Linked DNA regions of Eleftheria terrae. The protein of the gene in region 1 interacts with the protein of each later gene in a pairwise test. Links are inferred from orthologs where the notes say so. Each region holds a gene or a part of one and is shown on either strand. Other genes may lie near its edges.

What was found.
Region 2: the proteins of N7L95_RS13920 (region 1) and recJ interact in binary tests that used the Escherichia coli proteins (3 or more experiments, as listed by UniProt). The link is inferred for Eleftheria terrae from one-to-one orthologs.

What each region holds. Positions count from the first base shown.
Region 1 is NZ_CP106951.1:3,151,255-3,154,926, forward strand. Bases 182-3,292 are described here. They hold N7L95_RS13920 (DNA topoisomerase III), read right to left. Parts: upstream 2,979-3,292; coding sequence 384-2,978; downstream 182-383. Other genes in these bases: N7L95_RS13925 (SET domain-containing protein), read left to right, coding at 3,258-3,292. Also shown: N7L95_RS13915 (AEC family transporter), read right to left, coding at 1-47; more of N7L95_RS13925, read left to right, coding at 3,293-3,672.
Region 2 is NZ_CP106951.1:1,704,676-1,708,085, forward strand. What follows is about bases 407-3,255. They hold recJ (single-stranded-DNA-specific exonuclease RecJ), read left to right. Parts: upstream 407-899; coding sequence 900-2,612; downstream 2,613-3,255. Other genes in these bases: N7L95_RS07540 (hypothetical protein), read left to right, coding at 407-879; N7L95_RS07550 (PQQ-dependent sugar dehydrogenase), read left to right, coding at 2,730-3,255. Outside these bases: more of N7L95_RS07540, read left to right, coding at 1-406; more of N7L95_RS07550, read left to right, coding at 3,256-3,410. UniProt on the Escherichia coli protein: Single-stranded-DNA-specific exonuclease.

The sequences.
Region 1 (3,672 bases):
ACGACCGAGAAGATGGCAAACAGCTTGAAGAAAACGACGCTGGACATGGCGCCAGTATGGCCACCGCAAGCCTGCCGCGGGCCGCGGGAACTGCGTAGACAGGCGGGCAAAGTAGGCGGGCGAAGGCCGCTACTGCGGTGCAGGCGCCAGGCCTTGTGCTTCCCGGACCGCAAGCTGCAGCGCCTCGGCGCCTCAGCAGCTCAAGGCGTCCGCCGGTCAGGCTTCGAGGCGGCGTGGCCGGGCTCCGCTCAGCGGCTGCGCCACCGGCCGTCGCAGGGCACCGGCCCGTCCGCAGCCAGCGCCGTGACGAGCCCGGACCTCGGACCTGGAACCTCGGACCTCGGCGCCCGTCCGGGCCCGCGCCCGCCCGCGGCGCCTCGGCCTCAGGACTTTGCGGCCGCCTTCTTCGCCGGCGCCTTCTTGGCGGCGGCCCGCGGGGCACGCGGCTCGAACTCGAACACCACCTTGCCTTCTTTCGCATCCCACTTCAGGAAGGCCTTGAACTTGCGCCGCGTGCGGGCGGAGACAAAGTTGTCGAGCAGGTCGGTCTTGCCCTCGGCCAGCAGCTTGCCCATCTGCTCGCGGCTCACCGGCTGCTGCAGGATGATCTTGCCGCTCTTGAAGTCGCAGGTGGTGTGCGGGCCGACGCTCTTCTCGCAGACATAGCTGGTGCCGTGCTCGTAGACGCTGGCCTGGCACTTGGGGCAGCGGCCGAGCGGCTCCTGGCCGCTGAAGTCGATGGCCTCGCCGCCTTCGGCCTCCTTGCGGGCGTCCTCGCCGAAGTCGAATTCGAGCTTGTAGTTGCGCAGCTCGTCGTCGTACACCAGCTTCAGCTCCGCGGTGAAGGGCCAGCCGGCCTTGGAGCGGAAGCCCTCCAGCGGGCCGATGCGCTTGTCGCGCAGGAACTGCTCGACCTCCGGCAGCTCGAAGCTGCGGCCGCCGGGGATCTTGCTCATCGAGAAGCCGCAGCCGCCGTCCTCGCCACTGCCGGCCGCCCCCACGCAGCTGAAGCGGCGGTAGTTCTCCTTCACCGTGCCGCCACAGTTGGGACAGGGGGTCTTCAGCGTCGCGTAGTCGCCGGGGATGGTGTCGCGGTCGTATTCCTTGGCCTTCTGCACGATGCGCTGCGTCATCGCGGCGATCTCGTCCATGAAGGCCTCGCGGCTCAGCCGGCCCCGCTCCATCTGCGACAGCTGGTATTCCCAGTTGCCGGTGAGCTCGGGCTTGGTGAGGTCTTCCACGCCCAGGCCGCGCAGCAGCGTCATCAGCTGGAAGGCCTTGGCGGTGGGCATCAGCTCGCGGCCTTCGCGCACCAGGTACTTCTCGAGGATCAGGCCTTCGATGATCGCCGCCCGGGTGGCCGGGGTGCCGAGGCCCTTCTCCTGCATGGCTTCGCGCAGCTCGTCGTCGTCGATCAGCTTGCCCGCGCCTTCCATCGCGCCCAGCAGCGTCGCTTCGCTGTAGCGCGCCGGCGGCCGGGTCTTGAGCGGCACGACGTTGATCTCCTCGTTCACCACCGTCTCGCCGGCCTTCACCGGCACCAGGGTGGCGTCGTCTTCCTGTGCGTCCTTGCCGTACACGGCCAGCCAACCGGGCTTCACCAGCACCTTGCCGTTGGTCTGGAAGCTGTGCTCCTGGCCGGCATGCTTGACGGTGGTGATGCGGGTGGTCACCAGGTATTCGGCCGCCGGGAAGAACACCGCCAGGAAGCGCTTGACCACCATGTCGTAGAGCTTCTGCTCCGCCTCGCTCAGGCTCTTGGGCGACTGCAGCGTGGGGATGATGGCAAAGTGGTCCGACACCTTGGCGTTGTCGAACACCCGCTTGTTGGGCTTCACATAGCCCTCGGCCAGCGCCTTCTTGGCATGCGGCGCGTAGAGGCGGGTGGCCTCGTCGGTGGCCAGCATCTGCACCGTGTCCTTCGCGACGGCCAGGTAGTCCTCCGGCAGCGCGCGCGAGTCGGTCCGCGGGTAGGTCAGCACCTTGTGCTTCTCGTACAAGGCCTGGGCCAGCGACAGGGTGGTCTTGGCCGAGAAGCCGAAGCGCGAGTTGGCCTCGCGCTGCAGCGAGGTGAGGTCGTACAGCAGCGGGCTGGACTGCGAGCTGGGCTTGGATTCCTCGGTGACCGTGCCGCTCTTGTTGCGCACCGCCTCGGCAATGGCCTCGGCTTCCTTGGCCGTCCAGAGGCGGTCGGCGCGCAGCTCGGGGTCGCCCTCGGTCTTCTTCCACTTGGGGTTGAACCACTTGCCGTCGTACTGCCCCGCCTCGCAGCCGAAGGTGGCCCGCACCTCCCAGTAGTCGCGCGAGACGAACTTGCGGATCTTCTCCTCGCGCTCGACGACGATGGACAGCGTGGGCGTCTGCACCCGTCCGACGGTGGTCAGGAAGAAGCCGCCGTCGCGCGAGTTGAAGGCCGTCATCGCGCGGGTGCCGTTGATGCCCACCAGCCAGTCGGCCTCGGAGCGGCAGCGCGCGGCGCTGGCCAGCGGCTGCATCTGCTCGTCGCTGCGCAGCTTGGCGAAGCCGTCGCGGATGGCCTGCGGCGTCATCGACTGCAGCCACAGCCGCCGGATGCCCTTGTTGAGCGAGCCCTTGGCTGGCGAGGCGTACTGCACGATGAGCCGGAAGATCAGCTCGCCCTCGCGCCCCGCGTCACAGGCGTTGATGATCTCGGTGACGTCCTTGCGCTTGATGAGCTTGACGATCGCGTTCAGGCGGCCCTTGCTCTTGTCGATCGGGTTGAGATCGAAGTGCGGCGGGATCACCGGCAGGTTGTTGAAGCTCCACTTGCCGCGCTTGACGTCGAATTCCTCGGGCGCCTTGATTTCCACCAGGTGGCCCACCGCCGAGGTGACGACGTACTGCTCGTTCTCGAAATATTCATCGTGCTTGTCGAACTTGCCGACCGAGGGCGTCAATGCGCGCACGATGTCCTGTGCGACCGAGGGCTTCTCGGCAATAACCAATGCTTTGCTCATCGTACTCACTACTGCTCAGACGAAACTCGCGCGAAGCGACGCCTCGCGAACCCGCTCGCCGCCTGCGGCAAGCACGCACATCCCCGGCCGCCGGGGCACGGCCGCCCCAGGTCTTGGCAAGGCGAATGCCAAGCCCACTTGGTCGTCAACGCTGCAGTTAGGAATGTTCGTCTCCACGGGATTTGACGGGTCTGCGAGGCAGCCCCCTACAATGCGGCTCCCTCGCGCGTGCGCGCACACACGCATGCGCGCTCAATTTCAATGTACCCAAAGTCATCCATGACGCAAGCCCGGCCGTCTCGCCCCCAGGCGCCCAGCACCGCTCGGCAGCCCGCCACCCCGGCCGCCGGCCGCCGCACCCAGGTGCGCCGCTCCGGCGTGCACGGCAAGGGGGTCTATGCCCTCACCGCCTTCAAGAAGGGCGAGACCATCATCGAATACCGCGGCGAGGTGATCACCTGGGAGGAGGCGCTGCGCCGCCACCCGCACGACCCCAACGATCCGCACCACACCTTCTACTTCCACATCGACGACGAGCACGTCATCGACGGCAAGTACAAGGGCAATTCGGCGCGCTGGATCAACCACCACTGCGACCCGAACTGCGAGGCCGACGAGGTCGAGGGCCGCGTCTTCGTGAAGGCGCTGCGCAACATCAAGCCGGGCGAAGAGCTGTTCTACGACTACGGCCTGG
Region 2 (3,410 bases), 1.4 Mb from region 1 along the record:
TTGAAGGACTTGCAGCTGCCGGTACTGACCCAGGTCCTGGCCCAGCTGTCGCCGGCCTGGCGCAGCGAAGGCGACGAATACTCCCTGTCCCCCCCGCACGAGCGCGCGCTGGCGCGGGCGCTGGGCCTGAGCGGCCCGGACGGCGGCCTGCCCTGGGCAGCCTGGCTGGCCCAGCGCGACGGCATTGCCACCGGCGACCTGGCCTGGGGCCTGCTGACGCCGGTGCACTGGCATGTCGGCACCGACCAGGTCAGCATGCTGCCGCCGGAGGCGCTGCAGCTGCAGGAAGACGAGTCGCGCGAGCTGATGGAGGCGGTGCGCGAGCTGTTCGAGTCCGAAGGCTATGTGATGGTCTGGGGCGCCCCGACCCGCTGGTACCTGGCGCACGAGAGCCTGGCCGAGCTGCCCACCGCCTCGCCGGACCGCGTGGTCGGCCGCAACGTCGAGGCCTGGATGCCCGAGCATGCCGCCGCGCGCCGCATCCGCCGCCTGCAGAACGAAGTACAGATGCTTCTCTACACCCATCCGCTGACCGACCGCCGCGTCGAGCGCGGCGCACTGCCGGTGAACACCTTCTGGCTCAGTGGCTGCGGCCCGGCACAGCCGGCGCTGGCGCCGCCCGCGCTGGTGGTGGACGAGCGCCTGCGCGCCGGCCTGATGGGCGACGACTGGGCCGCCTGGGCCGAGGCCTGGGCCGAGCTGGAGCGCGGCCCGCTCACGCTGGCACTGGCGGCGCTGCGGCGCGGCGCGCCGGTGCGGGTCACGCTGTGCGGCGAGCGCAGCGCCCAGGACTTCGAGCCGGCACCCAGTGGCTGGTGGGCGCGCCTGAAGCGCCACTGGCACCGGCCGCAGCCGGCCGACGTGCTCCTGAACCTGTGAAGAATGAGAAGTTGGCGTCCATGAAGATCACCTCCCGAGACATCCCGCCGCGCGCCGCCTGGGCGCTGGAACAGGCGGGCGTGCACCCGCTGCTGGCGCGCCTGTTCGCGGCCCGCGGCATCGCCAGCTCCGACGACCTGGACGATTCGCTGGCCCGCCTGCTGCCCCCCGACACCCTGCACGGGGCCGACGACGCGGCGCGCTTCCTGGCCGACGCCATCGCCGCCGGCAAGCGCATCTGCGTCGTGGCCGACTACGACTGCGACGGCGCCACCGCCTGCGCGGTGGCGCTGCGCGGCCTGGCCCTGCTGGGCGCGCGGCCCGAGCACCTCAGCTACGTGGTGCCCGACCGCGCCGTGCACGGCTACGGGCTGTCACCAGCAGTGGTCGAGCTGGCGATGGGGCGCCAGCCCGACGTGCTGCTGACGGTGGACAACGGCATCGCCAGCCTGCAGGGCGTGCAGCACGCCCGCGCGCTGGGCCTGGAGGTGGTCATCACCGACCACCACCTGCCCGCGGTGGTGGACGACCGGCTGGTGCTGCCCGAGGCGACCGTCATCGTCAACCCCAACCAGCCGGCCTGCGGCTTCGGCAGCAAGTGCCTGGCCGGTGTCGGCGTGATGTTCTACGTGCTGCTGGCGGTGCGCGCCGAGCTGCGCCGCCGCGGCGCCTTCAGCCCGCAGGAGCAGCCGCGGCTGGACACCCTGCTCGACCTGGTGGCCCTGGGCACGGTGGCCGATGTGGTCAAGCTGGACGCCAACAACCGCCGGCTGGTCGCGCAAGGCCTCAAGCGCATCCGTGCCGGCCGCATGCAACCCGGCGTGGCGGCCCTGTTTGCCGCGGCCAAGCGCGAGCCGGCCCGCGCCAGCAGCTTCGACTTCGGCTTTGCACTCGGCCCGCGCATCAACGCAGCCGGCCGGCTGGCCGACATGACGCTGGGCATCGAATGCCTGCTCACCGACGACCCGCAACGGGCCGCCGAGCTGGCCCAGACGCTGGACGGCATCAACCGCGAGCGGCGCGACGTCGAGGCTGGCATGCGCGAGCAGGCCGAAGCGATGCTGGAGATGCTGATGCCCGAGGACGAGCCGCCGCCCGCGCTGGCCATCTTCGACCCGGACTTCCACGAAGGCGTGGTCGGCATCGTGGCCTCGCGGCTGAAGGACAAGCTGCACCGCCCGACCTTCGTCTTCGCCCTGGGGCAGGATGGGCTGCTCAAGGGCTCGGGCCGCTCCATCCCGGGCTTTCACCTGCGGGACGCGCTCGACCTGGTGAGCAAGCGCCACCCCGGCGTGCTGAAGAAGTTCGGCGGCCATGCCATGGCGGCCGGCTGCACGCTGGAGGAAGAGGACTTCGAGCTGTTCGAGCAGGCCTTCCAGCAAGTGGCGCACGAATGGCTGGACCCGGCCCTGCTGGCCCGCACCGTGACCACCGACGGCCCGCTGGAGCCGCGCTGGTTCGCGCCCGAGGTGGTGCAGGCCATCGAGCGCGAGGTGTGGGGCCAGTCCTTCGAAGCGCCGGTGTTCAGCGACGAGGTCGAGATCGTCTCGCAGCGCATCGTCGGCGAACGCCACCTCAAGCTCACGGTGCGCTGCGGCGGTGCGGTGCGCGAGGCGATCTGGTTCGGCCGCAGCGAGCCGGTGCCCGAGCGCAGCGTGCTGGCTTACCGCCTGTCGCTGGACGAGTTCAACGGCGCGCAGCGGGTACAGATGGTGGTGGAAGCGCTGGCCTGAGCCCGGGCGCCGCCGGACAGCGCCGAAGGGACGCGGCGCAAGGGCGCCGTTTACCGTTCGTTTCTTCGCTGTCCCGGCTCCGGATACCCTGGCGCTTTCCACAGCAGAAGTGCCGCCATGGAACTGACCGACGCCCCCTGCCAACCCGAACGCCGGCGCGCGCTTGCGCGACTGGCTGCCTTGAGCGCGCTTGCCGCGACCGGTTTGTCCGCCTGTGGCGGCGGTTCCGGCGGCGATGACGAGCAACCGACCGAGCCGCCACCTCCCGGGCCACCGCCGCCGTCACCCGGCCCGCTACGCACCGCCTCGCTGGCCAGCGGCCTGCAGTACCCCTGGAGCCTGTGTTTCCTGCCTGACGGCCGGCTGCTGGTCACGGAGAAGACCGGCCAGCTGCGGCTGCTGAGCACCAACACCGGCGGCCGCGGGCAGGCCGTCTCCGGCCTGCCGGCCGCGCGGTACAGCGGCCAGGGCGGCTTGCTGGACGTGGTGCTCGACCCCGCCTTCGCCAGCAACCGGCTCATCTATGTGAGCTACACCGAAGCCGAGGGCGACCTGAACGGACTGGCCGTGGTACGCGGCGTCCTGAGTGCCGATGCCACCCGGGTGAGCGAGACCGAGGTCATCTTTCGCCAGACGCCCAAGTTCGCCGGCAACCAGCACTACGGCGGGCGGCTGGCCTTCCGTAGCGACGGCACGCTGTTCATCACCCTCGGCGAGCGCTTCCTCCACAAGGAAGAAGCACAGAACCTCGGCAGCTACCTCGGCAAGGTTGCCCGCATTCACAGCGACGGCCGTATC